One region of the Aminobacter sp. 01T433 genome, then DNA from elsewhere that is predicted to be linked to it. Evidence: predicted binding sites of a transcription regulator. Region 1 holds the regulator's gene; each other region holds the start of a gene.
The links. The regulator PhoB, encoded in region 1, activates phosphate uptake and scavenging genes when phosphate is short. The targets are predictions, from matches to a motif close to TGTCATNNANCTGTCAT.
Positions count from the first base shown of each region.

Region 2: AC1DLV_RS13545 (esterase-like activity of phytase family protein) is a predicted target of PhoB. The motif match lies at 3,001-3,017, and genes of this name have one in related genera.
Region 3: AC1DLV_RS20125 (UDP-2,3-diacylglucosamine diphosphatase) is a predicted target of PhoB. The motif match lies at 2,196-2,212, and genes of this name have one in related genera.

Region 1 is NZ_JBFTPR010000005.1:217,662-221,963, forward strand. It holds gene AC1DLV_RS10325 (ROK family protein) at 150-1,382, shown strand; gene AC1DLV_RS10330 (GCG_CRPN prefix-to-repeats domain-containing protein) at 1,563-1,868, shown strand; gene phoB (phosphate regulon transcriptional regulator PhoB) at 1,950-2,639, opposite strand; gene phoU (phosphate signaling complex protein PhoU) at 2,662-3,369, opposite strand; gene pstB (phosphate ABC transporter ATP-binding protein PstB) at 3,411-4,232, opposite strand; gene pstA (phosphate ABC transporter permease PstA) at 4,257-4,302, opposite strand, start outside.
Region 2 is NZ_JBFTPR010000006.1:281,840-286,141, forward strand. It holds gene AC1DLV_RS13540 (maleate cis-trans isomerase family protein) at 1-660, shown strand, start outside; gene AC1DLV_RS13545 (esterase-like activity of phytase family protein) at 732-2,927, opposite strand; gene AC1DLV_RS13550 (GGDEF domain-containing protein) at 3,154-3,939, opposite strand; gene AC1DLV_RS13555 (thermonuclease family protein) at 4,094-4,302, opposite strand, start outside.
Region 3 is NZ_JBFTPR010000012.1:25,628-29,929, reverse strand. It holds gene AC1DLV_RS20130 (MFS transporter) at 1-1,025, opposite strand, end outside; gene AC1DLV_RS20125 (UDP-2,3-diacylglucosamine diphosphatase) at 1,333-2,151, opposite strand; gene AC1DLV_RS20120 (SDR family oxidoreductase) at 2,271-3,050, shown strand; gene AC1DLV_RS20115 (NADP-dependent malic enzyme) at 3,220-4,302, shown strand, end outside.

The sequences.
Region 1 (4,302 bases):
CCGCTGTCAACATGGTTTCGCAAGGCCTTCCTAATTTTTTCGGGACTCGAAATAAATAAAGACTTTTGGCTTCGGCTCTGTCACAATTAGTTGGCGCTAGGGACTGCCGCATCAGAAGGGCAGCGCTTCGCCGGGAGGAAGACGAGCACATGTCGGTCGGCATACGTCACGACGATCTGAGACGGCGCAACCGCGCCATGGTCATATCAGCCGTTCGTCGCGCCAGCCAGCCTTCGCGCACCGAAATTGCCGCAACGACCGGCCTCAGCCACTCCACCATATCGACGATATCCTCCGACCTCATCGCCGAGGGCATCCTCGCCGAAGCCAAGGGCAATGAACAAGTCGCAATGAAGCGCGGCCGGCCGCAGGTCGCCCTTGCGGTCGATCCAAAGGCTGCGTCGATCGTTGCTGTCGTGCTTTCCCTCAACAGCCTGTCGGCCGCCATCATCGACTATGCCGGCAACACCATCGTCGAAGACAACCGCCGTCTCGTCACCCAGCGCATGCCGGCGCATGCCTTGATCGACGAATGCGTCACCATGATCCGGGGCCTGATGGATCGCATCGAAACGACATACGGCCCGGTGCTGCGCATCGCGCTCGCCGTCCAGGGCATCACCGATTCGGGCTCGCGCAAGCTGTTGTGGTCGCCGATCACCCCGCATGACGACATTCCCTTCGCCGACCGGCTCGAACAGGAATTCGGCGTGCCGGTGACGGTCGAAAACGACTGCAACATGATCGCCGAGGCCCTGCGCTGGCGCGACCCAGTCCGCTACCGCGACGATTTCATCGCCATCCTGCTTTCGCATGGCATCGGCATGGGACTGGTATTGAAGGGCGAGCTCTTCACCGGCACGCATTCGTCAGGGGGCGAGTTCGGCCACATGATCCACCGGCCCGAGGGCGCGCTTTGCCGCTGTGGCCGGCGCGGCTGCGTCGAAGCCTATGCCGGCAACTACGCCATATGGCGCAATGCACGTCTCGGCGACGAGAATGCCGAGCCGCTCGCCGATCTCTCCGACGAGGACATCACCGCCCTCGCCGACGCCGCCCGCGACCATGACGGCCCCGAGCGCGAGGCGTTCCGCAAGGCGGGCGAGGCCATCGGCTTCGGCCTGGGATCGATGTTTGCGCTGATCGATCCGGCACCGCTCGCCTTTGTTGGCGTGGGTGCTACCGCCTTCGACTTGATGGAGCCGCATGTCCGCGCGGCCATCGCCAAGACGGCCGGCGGGCTGCACTCGAAGGCGATCTCCTTCGACACCGAACCGAACGAAGTCCCCCTCATCCGCCTGGGCTGCCTGATGCGCGCCTTGCTCTATGTCGATCAGGAGATCTTCGCCGCAGGCCCAGCCCCCGCGCAGCACAGGGGCTGACATACCGCTCAAGGACATTTGATTTCGGCTGTCGCAATTACAACGACGGTCGCGACCATACTGGCACCCTGGATGACAGTCCGCGTCCGCCCCTTGAAGCAGGCTCCAGGCCTCGGCAAGGGAACCGCGAGTGGAACCAAACCTGGAACCGACTTGTCTTCCAGTTTCGGAGAACCCGCGATGACCAGTCTGCTGCGTAACATCCTGGCCGGCATCGGCCTTTTGTGTGCTTCATCGTTTTCTGCGTCAGCATCCCCGATCCCCGCACCGCTTGCCCCTGAAGCTTCGGCGATGGTCATTCCCATTGTACAGGGCTGCGGCGTCGGCGGCTGGCGCGGGCCGTATGGCGGATGCCGCTATGGCGAATATAGGCGGGTTGCGCCGCGCTACGGCAACGGCTGCCCTCCGGGCTATTGGCACGGCCCCTACGGTCATTGCCGCAACACACCTTATCATGGGCGGCTGCCGAACGGCGGATGGCGCTGATCGCACTTTGGCGACAAAGCGCCTGGTCGTGTCCGTCAAGCGTGCGGCGGGCCAAACGTCGTTGTCCCGCCGAACGGTCGCCTAATCCTCGCGGATAGCGTAGCCGGCGCCGCGGATGGTGCGGATCACGTCGGGCATGCGCCCGGTGTTGACCGCCTTGCGCAGGCGCCCGACATGGACGTCGACGGTGCGTTCGTCGATGTAGATCGTCTCGCCCCAGACATTATCGAGCAACTGGCTGCGCGAAAACACCCGGCCGGGATGCCGCATCATGAACTCAAGCAGCCGGAACTCGGTTGGCCCGAGCTTGATCTCGCTCTTCTTGCGGTAGACCCGGTGCGACTCGCGATCGAGCATGATGTCGCCGACCTTGAGGATCGAAGAAAGCACTTCGGGCTTGGCCCGGCGCAGCAACGCCTTCACCCGCGCCATGAACTCAGGCGTCGAGAACGGCTTGACCAGATAGTCATCGGCACCGGTCGAAAGCCCGCGCACGCGGTCGCTTTCTTCGCCACGCGCCGTCAGCATGATGATCGGCAGGCGTTCGGTGTCGGGCCGCATCCGAAGCCTGCGGCACAGCTCGATGCCGGAGAGTGCCGGCACCATCCAGTCGAGCACCAAAAGGTCGGGCACGTTTTCCTGAAGCCGTATTTCGGCCTCGTCGCCACGCGTGACGACTTCGACCTGGTAGCCTTCGGACTCGAGGTTGTAGCGAAGCAGCACGCCCAGCGGCTCTTCATCCTCGACGACCATGATCTTGGGGGCGATCATCGGCTGTCCTCTATGTTGGAGTTCAGGTGGCCGAAACCGGCGACGTGGTTTCTTCAACCTTCGGCCGGTGGAGCGGCAGCTGCGTGCCGGTCACCACGAAATACGCGTTCTCGGCGATGTTGGTGACATGGTCGCCAATGCGCTCCAGGTTTTTGGCGCAGAACAAAAGATGCGTGCAGGCAGTGATGTTGCGCGGATCTTCCATCATGTAGGTCAGGAGCTCGCGGAACACGGCGTTGTACTGGATGTCGATCTTCTGGTCGTCGGCGCGCAAGTTCTTCAGGCCCTCGGCCTGACGCGCGACATAGAGATCAACCACGCCCCGCACCTGGTCGAGCACCAGCTGTGCCATGGCATCGATCGAATGCGAAAGATTGCGTGGCGTCGGCGATTGGCCGACGGCGCCAACGCGCTTGGCGATGTTCTTGGCAAGATCGCCGATGCGTTCGAGATCGCCCGCCATGCGGATGGCGCCGACCACGGCGCGCAGATCCTGGGCCATCGGCTGGCGCTTGGCGATCAGCGTGATGGCGCTGTTGTCGAGTTCGCGCTGCTTGGCGTCCATGATCGTGTCGTCGGCGACAACGCTTTGCGCCAGCGCCTGGTCGGACGACAACAGCGCACGGATGGCACCGGCAACCATCGAGCTGCCAAGATCGCCCATGTCACGGATGAGCTGGTCGACATGCTGGAGTTCTTCGTCGAAGGACCGGACTGTATGTTCGCCCATGATTTATTCCTCGTCTCGTATACCGCGGCGAAAACGTCCACTCAGCCGAAGCGGCCGGTGATGTAGTCCTGCGTCCGCTTGTCGTCGGGGTTGGTGAACATCTTGTCGGTAGCGCCTTCCTCGACGAGATAGCCGAGGTGGAACATCGCGGTGCGCTGCGACACGCGTGCCGCCTGCTGCATCGAGTGCGTCACGATCACGATCGTGTAGTTCTCGCGCAGCTCGTCGATCAGCTCCTCCACCTTCGCGGTGGCGATCGGATCGAGTGCCGAGCACGGCTCGTCCATCAGGATCACCTCAGGCGACACCGCAATGGCGCGCGCGATGCACAGGCGCTGCTGCTGGCCACCCGACAGGCCGGTGCCCGGCTCGTTGAGACGGTCCTTGGCTTCGTTCCACAGGGCCGCCTTCTGCAGGCTCTTCTCGACGATCACGTCGAGCTCGGCCTTGTTCTTGGCAAGGCCGTGGATACGTGGGCCATAGGCGACGTTTTCGTAGATCGACTTGGGGAACGGGTTCGGCTTCTGGAACACCATGCCGACACGCGCGCGCAGTTCGACCACGTCGATCTTGGGATCGTAGATATCCTCGTTGTCGAGCGTGATCTTGCCGCCGACACGAGCTGCGTCGATGGTGTCGTTCATGCGGTTGAGGCAACGCAGGAAGGTCGACTTGCCACAGCCCGAAGGGCCGATCAGCGCTGTCACCTGGTTCTGTCGGACGTCCAGATTGACACCGAACAGCGCCTGCTTGTCGCCATAGTGCACGGTGACCTGGTCGCCGCGCATCTTGATGATTTCGTTGGGTCTGTTCATCTCGGCATTTACCGCGTCTTCGAGTTTTTTCTCGGTCATGATGTTCATAGCAGGATACTCCTTGTCCATGCCCTACCAGCGGCGCTCGAAGCGGCGGCGCAGGACGATGGCGACGATG
Region 2 (4,302 bases), on a different contig from region 1:
GAGTTCCGCTTCGCCTTGCCGGAAGGCGTAGCACTCTACGAAGCGCGGCTGCACTCGCCCGTCGAGATCACGCCAGACAATCTGCGCAAGATGGAAGCCGACATTCCCGGCACTGTCCGCCTTTTGCCCGACGTGCGTTTCGACGTGATCGGTTTTGGCTGCACCTCAGGCGCGCTGGTGATCGGCGAGGCCCAGGTCGCCAAGCGCGTCCTGGAAGTCATGCCCGAGGTGAAGGTAACCGACCCGGTGACTGCCGCACTCGCCGCCTTCAAGGCAATGGGCGCCAGGAAGATCGCGCTGCTCACGCCCTATATCGCCACCATCAACCATTCGCTGCGTGAAGCCTTCATGACGCGTGGGCTTGAAATCCCGGTCATGGGCTCGTTCAACGAGCCGGACGACAATCTCGTCGCCCGCATCACCACCGAAGCGATCGAAAAGGCAATCCTCGACGTCGGTTCGTCGGACGAATGCGAAGCGGTGTTCGTCTCCTGCACCAGCTTGCGCGTCGCACGCATCGCCGAACGGGTCGAGGCCAAGCTCGGCAAGCCGGTGACCTCGAGCAACCATGCCATGGCTTGGCACATGCTGCGCCTCGGCGGCTACGACAAGCCGATCGAAGGCCTCGGCAAGCTCTATCGGACACCGCTGGCAGGCTGACAGCCGGCCTTCCAAATGCAAGAGCCGCGGCGTTACCGCCGCGGCTCTGGTTTGTTCAGTTTAGCGCGGGCTCAGTTGATGGCTGCAATGTTGCCGAGGCGCAGGAACAGCGTCTCGCCGGAAGAACCGTCGACACCGTCATTGTCGGTGACGACAAAGGCCTCGCCCGATGCGTCGATGGCGAAGCCCTCGACCTTGTCGACGACATAGCCGTTGGTCGCCGCCTTGAGGTCGGGCAGCAGGTCGCGCACCAGCGCCTTTTCCACCAGCGGCAGCTCGCCGCCGAGCTTGGCCGGCTTAAAGCCGTCGAGCGCAACCGCATAGATGCGCTTGTTTTTGGCTTCCTGGGCGATCAGATTGTCGCGCTCGATGACGAACAGCTTGCCGTCATGGGCTGATATCTCCGACAGGCCGACCCAGCCTTTTTCGGCAGCGTCGAGCGGGTAGCGCACCGCCGACCACTCCTTGTCCTTGGGCTTGTAGGCCAAGAGCTTGACCTGGCCCTTGGGATCGTCGGCCCATTCGCGCTGGATCGCCATGACCAGCGTAAGATCATCGCCTTCGCCAAGCGTGGTGATGCCTTCGAGACCGAAACGGGTCTCGTGCGCCAGAAGCTCGGCCGGGAATGCGATCTCTTCCTTGATTTCACCCTTGGCGTTGACGTTGTAGATGGCGTGCGGAACGAGCTTATCGGAACGGCCTTCCGACGCGAGCCAGAAACCGCCCTTGCCGTCACCAACGATGCCTTCGAGATCGAGCTTTTGGGCAGGCTGACCGTCACGCGTGACGATTGTCTTTTCGGTGATCAGGGCAGGGGTCTTTGACGTATCGATGGTGAAGATAGCCGGGGCCGAGCGATAAACCGAGTCCGACACGGCATAAAGCTTGCCGGCTTGCTTGGGATCGGCCGCGAGACCCGAAAGCGCGCCCCAGCCAAGCGGGGTGCCGTCATCCTTGAAACTCGAAGTGATCTGCGGGTAGGCGGCTTCACCTTCGCCGAGTTCGTAGACCATGACATGCGAACGCGCGAGGCCGTCTTCGACAAGGTCGGTCTCGTTGGCGGTGACCAGCAGGTTGCGCTGCGGGATGGCAACTAGGCCTTCCGGGCCGATGCCTGAGGGCAGCAGCTGGAGGAATTCGGGCGCGGCACCGGTATCCTTATAGACGCCGATCAGCGAGGCGCGCTCGGCGGCAACGAAGATCAGCTTCTGGTCGCCGAACGTCGCGAATTCGAGACCTTCTGGCTCGATGCCCTTCTTGTTGCGGGCGTCGGGATAGTGGCCGGCAGAAGCCGCCTGATATTCGAAGGACGGGCCGGATTCATAAAGCACATCGCCAGCCTTGGAGAAGATGGTGAAGCCGCGCGCGCCGCCCTTGTAGTCGCCCTCATTGGCAACGACGAGGCGGTCATTGTCGAGCCACTTCACGGCGTCGGGCTCGCGTGGGGCGTTTTCGACCGTGCCGGTGAAATTGAGCGCGCCGTCCTTCTTGGTATCGACGTTTTCGAGCGTCACTTCGCCTGCCGGAAAATGCGCAACGATCTTGGCGGTCGCTGCATCGACAATGGCGATGTGGTTGTTTTCCTGAAGCGTGACGGCGATCTCGCCCTTGTCGTTGAAGGCGACGAATTCCGGCTCGGGATCTTCCGGCGCGACAGTGGCGATGCCGGTCAGGTCGACGGTCTTGATCGAAGCGCAGTCGGGCGCGCCATCCTTGAGGGCGACGATCTTGAGGTTGCCAGCTGGCAACTGCGGCAGGGCACCGTCATTCAGTTCTTCGTCGCGCTCGTTTTCGATGGCCACGGCGAGGAATTTTCCGTCCTTGCTGAGCGCCACCGAGTCAGGCTGGCCGCCGAGATCGCATGACGCCTCGATCGCCTTGGAAGCGAGGTCGATGATCGTGAGGTTGCCCGAAGGCTCCTGCTTGTTCTTGGAGGTGTTGACACCGGCCAGCGCCTTGTTGCCGGCAACGATCACCGAGGTCGGCTCGCCGTCGATCTTGACGATGCCTGCGGCCTTCGGCGCCTTCGGATCGGTGATGTCGATGAAGCCGACCGCACCCAGCGGGCTGTCGGAATAGACCAGCGTCATGCCGTCTTCGGTTGCCGCAATGATTTCCGACGAGGTCGGGGTCGCTGCGTCGACATCAGCCGGCAAGTTGGTGGCGACGGGAAAAGTGGCGATACGGTTGAACGCCTGGCCGGCATGAGCGGGGAAGGCCGCTGACGCAGCGAGCGCGGTCGTCAAAAGCAGGAGCTTGCGTGACATGGAAAACCTCTTTGCCTGAACGGAATTGCGGGTTCCGTTTGGGGCAACGAGATTTCAGCGCGATGACAGCTGGATGATGGTTTCGTGACAGTGCCCATGCAGTTAGCGGGCACGCCAGCTGGTGTTTCGAACAAGGCCCGCGTGGCCTGTCTCTTCAGAAAGAAAAAACAAAGCCGCGCAGCAATGCTGCGCGGCTCAAATATCTCAAGGCTGCTTCAAGGCGGACTCAGGCGTTGAGCCCGGCCCTTTCGTCATTGCTGGAAAATTCGGCGAACTCTACGCGATTGCGACCGCGTGCCTTGGCCTCGGAGAGGCGACCGTCGGCTTTGCGGAACATCTCGTCGAATTCGAGCTGATCTTCAAACAAGACAGCCCCGACGCTGACCGTCAGCGGGCAATTGCGTCCGCCCGGTTCAAGGATGGTGTCGGAGATCGAGCCGCGGATGCGTTCGGCGACACGCTCGGCATTTTCCTTTGTGGCGCCAGGCAGGAACACACCGAACTCCTCGCCACCGATGCGGCCAACGAGATCGCCGGTACGTACGGAAGACTTGATGGCGCCGGCGACGATCTTCAGCACCTCATCACCCCAGGCATGGCCGAACCTGGCATTGATCGCTTTGAAATCATCGACATCGACAACCAGCAGCGCACCCTGCCGGCGTCCCGATCCAGCCGAACCGCTGCGAAATGCATCGATCAGGCTCGCGAAAACACCCCCATTGAGCACCGAGGTCAGCGCATCGACCGAAGACAGCCTGCTGACTTCGGATTTCAGGGCGCCGAATTTGCGCCGTTCATTGGCGACAATGGCAAGCAGCGGAGCGGCGACCACGCCAGCAACAACCCCGGCGCCGATCACGGCGCGCCAGAAGATGCCGTCTGCCTGGCCATGAAACAGGATAGCCGCAGCTCCTGCAGCGACCGCAACGCAAGCGGTCGCACCCAAAAGCGCGTAGCGGGCGACTGGTGCCCAGCTACGCCCTGCATTTCCTGTACCCAAATTGTCCACGCCAGATCCCTCCGCTCTCATGTCGAACCGATCTACCCGTGGAGAATGAAACATTCCTTGTGCGAATGCGAACAGTTTGACGAATACCGCAGAAATTCGAGGACTTTTCCGAATTTCACGATCCCAAAGCCTTGGCGCGCCGCGGTTTGCCTTCTCAGCCCGGGGGACCGAACACACCCATTTTGGCCTTCCGCGCGACCTCCTCGGCCTTTTCATAGCCACCGCCCGATTTGGCGTACGCCCAGCCGTTTGAGACCAGCCACGCGCCAACATCCTGCTTGCCGAGTCTGCAGGCGGCAGCCACGGCTTGCCTTTCTGCCGGCGGAAACACCTGGCACGAAGGCGCTCGACCGCGCAACCAGT
Region 3 (4,302 bases), on a different contig from region 1:
GTGCGCTCTTCGGGCACCGACTCGGCAATCAGCTTCTGCACGCCGATCAGCACCAGCGCTGTCGATACCGAATGCAGGCTTTGCACGGCGAAGAAGCCGGGGACGCCGAGCCCGAGCGGCCAGATCAGCGGATAGGCGACCCAGCGCACGATCGCGCCGATGCCGGCCAAAATGAGTACCGAGGCCGTGGATTTGGCGCCGAACAGGCGCGTGAAGAACATGAACATCACGATCTCGGTGACCACGCCCCAGCTCCAGAGCAGGCCGACCACGGTTTCGTTGATGCCGAGCGATTTCCAGTAGATCGACACGAAACCGTAGAGAAAGCCGTGGCTGCCGATGATGACGCCGGTGCCGCCGGCCATCAGCAGGAAATAGCGGTTGAAAAGCTTGGGTGCGGCCTGCTGCATATCGGTGGCCGAAAGCGGCGAGGCAAGCCTGGGCCGACCGAGGCGCGGCGTGATAAACGACATCACGAAGCAGCCAAGCAGACCGATGGAGATGATTGCCGGCACAGCGTCAGCCCCTGTCAGCGACAGGATGAAGCCCGCACCAAGACTGCCGGCAAGAAAGGCGATGGAGCCCCAGATCCGCATCGCCGCATAATCCGACCCAAAGCGGCGGACACCGGAGAGCGCCAGCGAATCGGCGATCGGCGAATGCGGTGTCCACACCACCGAAAGCGCCAGCGAAACGGCAAGCACGACGAGGTAGGTCGGCTCGAGGAAATAGCCAAGCGACAGCAGCAAGGCCGAAGCGGCGAGGAAGATGAAGACGTTGGCACGGTCCTTGGCGCGATCGGCCATAGCGGCGATCAGCGGCGTGGTGATGACGCGTAGGAACATCGGCGCCGACAAAACGATGGCGATCTGCTCGGGGTCGAACCCCTTGGCTTCGAGCCACAGCGGGAAATACGGCAGGTGCACGCCCATCGGCACAAAAAGTGCCGCGAAAAGCAGTGAGATACGCAGTTCGAAGCGCTGCGGCTTGATCTGCTGTTCTGGCGTGAGTGGGGGAAGCTTCATGGCAGATATGCGGGTCCGGGCGCGACCCGAACCATACAAGCCTCACCGATTTGCCTGACCCATTACCATGGGTGCCAGCCGCACGAAAGCCGCCGGGTCTGTCGAACGGAGCAAAGGTTGGACCACGCGCCTGATGCTGTGTCTGCCAAGCGTTGTTGGCGCGTCGGCGGGCCGCTGGTGCACGCCAAGACGCAGCGCCCGCTTGTACACCGGCTGCATTGCGCAGCGCGCATCGATTGCCGCATGGCCTGGCCCTTCGCGCCTATGGCGCGAGACATCGGTCGAATCACACATGGCTGCTTTCCGCTCAGGCGGCCTTATCGACACGCTGGTCGATGACCATTGGAACGAAGGGTTCGTTGACGAGCTTGCCGGCCAGGACATGCGGCCAGCGCAGGATGACGAAGGTGCCATCGAAGTTTTCGGCCACCGCCGTGCAGTTTTCGACCCAGTCGCCGGTGTTGATATAGTCGATGCCGCCGAATTTCTCGATCGCGGGGTGGTGGATGTGGCCGCAAATGACGCCGTCGACCTCCGAGCGCCGCGCCTCATCGGTCAGCACATCCTGGAAGGCGCCGATGAAGTTGACCGCTTTCTTGACCTTGACCTTGGCCCAGCACGAAAACGACCAATAGGGCATGCCGAAGGTGCGGCGGAAGCGCGCTACCAGGCGGTTGAGGCCCATGGCTGCGTCATAGGCAAAATCACCGAGATAGGCGAGCCAACGCGCATTCTGCACCACGGCGTCGAACTGATCGCCATGGATGACCAGGAACCGTTTGCCATCGGCGGCTTCGTGGATGGCCCGGTCGGCAACGACGATGCCGCCGAAATGTACGCCTTGGAACATGCGGGCGAACTCATCGTGATTGCCGGCGATATAGGTGATTGCAGTGCCCTTGCGGGCCTGACGCAGCAATTTCTGCACGACATCGTTGTGTGCCTGCGGCCAGTGCCAGGAACGGCGCAGACGCCAGCCATCGACGATGTCGCCGACGAGATAGATGCTTTCGGCTTCGTGGTGGCGCAGGAAGTCGATCAGATATTCAGCCTTCGCCGCTTTCGAGCCCAGATGGACGTCGGAGATGAAAAGCGTTCGGAATCTGCGTGTGCTGGTGCCGGACATGGCATTCCACCCGTTGCTGTCGCGGTGGCTATGCCCAGATTCCTGCAACAGGCGTATGACGGTTGCGGCAGTCGACCCTTGGACATAGGGTGGGTCATCACCGACAGGAGACGAACATCATGGATCTCGGCATCAGCGGGAAGAAGGCAATCGTGTGCGCGTCGAGCCGCGGCCTCGGCAAGGGTTGCGCCATCGCACTGGCCGAAGCTGGCTGCGAGCTTTTCCTCAATGGCCGCGACGCCGGCGCGCTCAGCCGCACAGCAACGGAAATCCGCCAGCGATTCGGCGTGAAGGTGACGGAAATCGCCGGCGACGTGTCCGATCCAGAGGTACAGAAGGCGCTGCTCGCCGCCTGCCCGTCTCCCGACATCCTGGTCAACAACAATGGCGGCCCGCCCTATCGCGATTTCCGCGAACTCGACCGCGCCAAGATCCTCGAAGGCGTGACCAACAACATGGTCACCCCCATCGAGCTGGTCAAAGCGGTGATCGACGGCATGGCTGAGCGCGGTTTTGGGCGCATCGTCAACATCACCTCGCTGTCGGTCTACACGCCGATCCCCGGTCTCGACCTGTCGTCGGGCGCCCGTGCCGGCCTCACTGCCTTCCTGGCCGGCGTGGCCCGCACGGTCGCCGACCGCAACGTCACCATCAACAATATGCTGCCGGGCAAGCTCGACACCGACCGTTTGCGCGGACCGCACGAGCCGGGCAGCATCGAGGACCCGGCTCAAGGGGCTGCACGACGCGCCAGGCTGAGTGCTGAAATTCCCGCTGGGCGGCTTGGCACGCCGGAAGAATTCGGCCAGATCTGCGCCTTCTTGTGCTCGGTTCATGCCGGATACATGACCGGTCAGAACATCCCGGTCGATGGCGGGCTCTACGTCAGCTCGTTCTGAGCACCACAAGAGCTGGATCGACACCTCAGCCAATAGCGTCAAGCAGCTGGAATGATTGCCATTCCGGAGCTTGAAAGTGATTCAACGGCCGTCTGGACGTTGACACCTCGAAAAATGCCATGGTCGTGCTAATAACGGCCTTTGAAGCGGAATCTGTAAGGAGCGAAAAATGACCGGGGACAACAAGAAGAAGGAAGCATCCTCCGATCTCGATCAGGCCGCGCTCTTTTTCCACAAGTACCCGGTTCCCGGTAAGCTAGAAATCCAGGCGACCAAGCCGCTTGGCAACCAGCGCGACCTGGCGCTGGCCTATTCTCCCGGCGTGGCAGCACCCTGCCTCGCCATCAAGGACGATCCCGAAACCGCCGCCGACTACACGGGCCGCGCCAATCTCGTCGCGGTCATCTCCAATGGCACCGCCGTGCTTGGCCTTGGCAATATCGGACCGTTGGCATCCAAGCCGGTGATGGAAGGCAAGGCGGTCCTGTTCAAGAAGTTCGCCGGCATCGACGTCTTCGACATCGAGATCGACGCGCCCGAAATCGACCAGATGGTCAACACCATCTCGGCTCTGGAGCCGACCTTTGGCGGCATCAACCTCGAAGACATCAAGGCACCGGAGTGCTTCGACGTCGAGGAGCAGCTCAAGGCGAAGATGCGCATACCGGTCTTCCACGACGATCAGCACGGCACGGCGATCATCGTCGCAGCCGCGGTGCTGAACGGCCTGGAGCTCGCCGGCAAAAACATCGAAGACATCAAGATCGTGACGTCGGGCGCGGGTGCCGCAGCACTTGCTTGCCTCAACCTTCTGGTATCGCTCGGCGCCAAGGTGGAAAACATCTGGGTCACCGACCGCTTCGGCGTCGCCCACAAGGGCCGCACCGAAGAAATGGACCGCTGGAAGGATCCCTATGTCAAGGATACCAATGCCCGTGTCCTGGCCGATGTCATCGGTGGCACGGACGTATTTCTCGGCCTGTCCGCCGCCGGCGTCTTGAAGCCGGAATTGCTCAGCCAGATGGCTGAAAAGCCGCTGATCCTGGCGCTGGCCAATCCCAAGCCCGAGATCATGCCGGAAGAGGCGCGCGCCGCCCGACCCGACGCGATGATCTGCACCGGCCGTTCGGATTTCCCGAACCAGGTCAACAACGTGCTGTGCTTCCCCTACATCTTCCGTGGCGCACTCGACTGCGGCGCGCGCGCCATCAATGAAGAAATGAAGATGGCTGCCGTGCGCGCGATTGCAGCA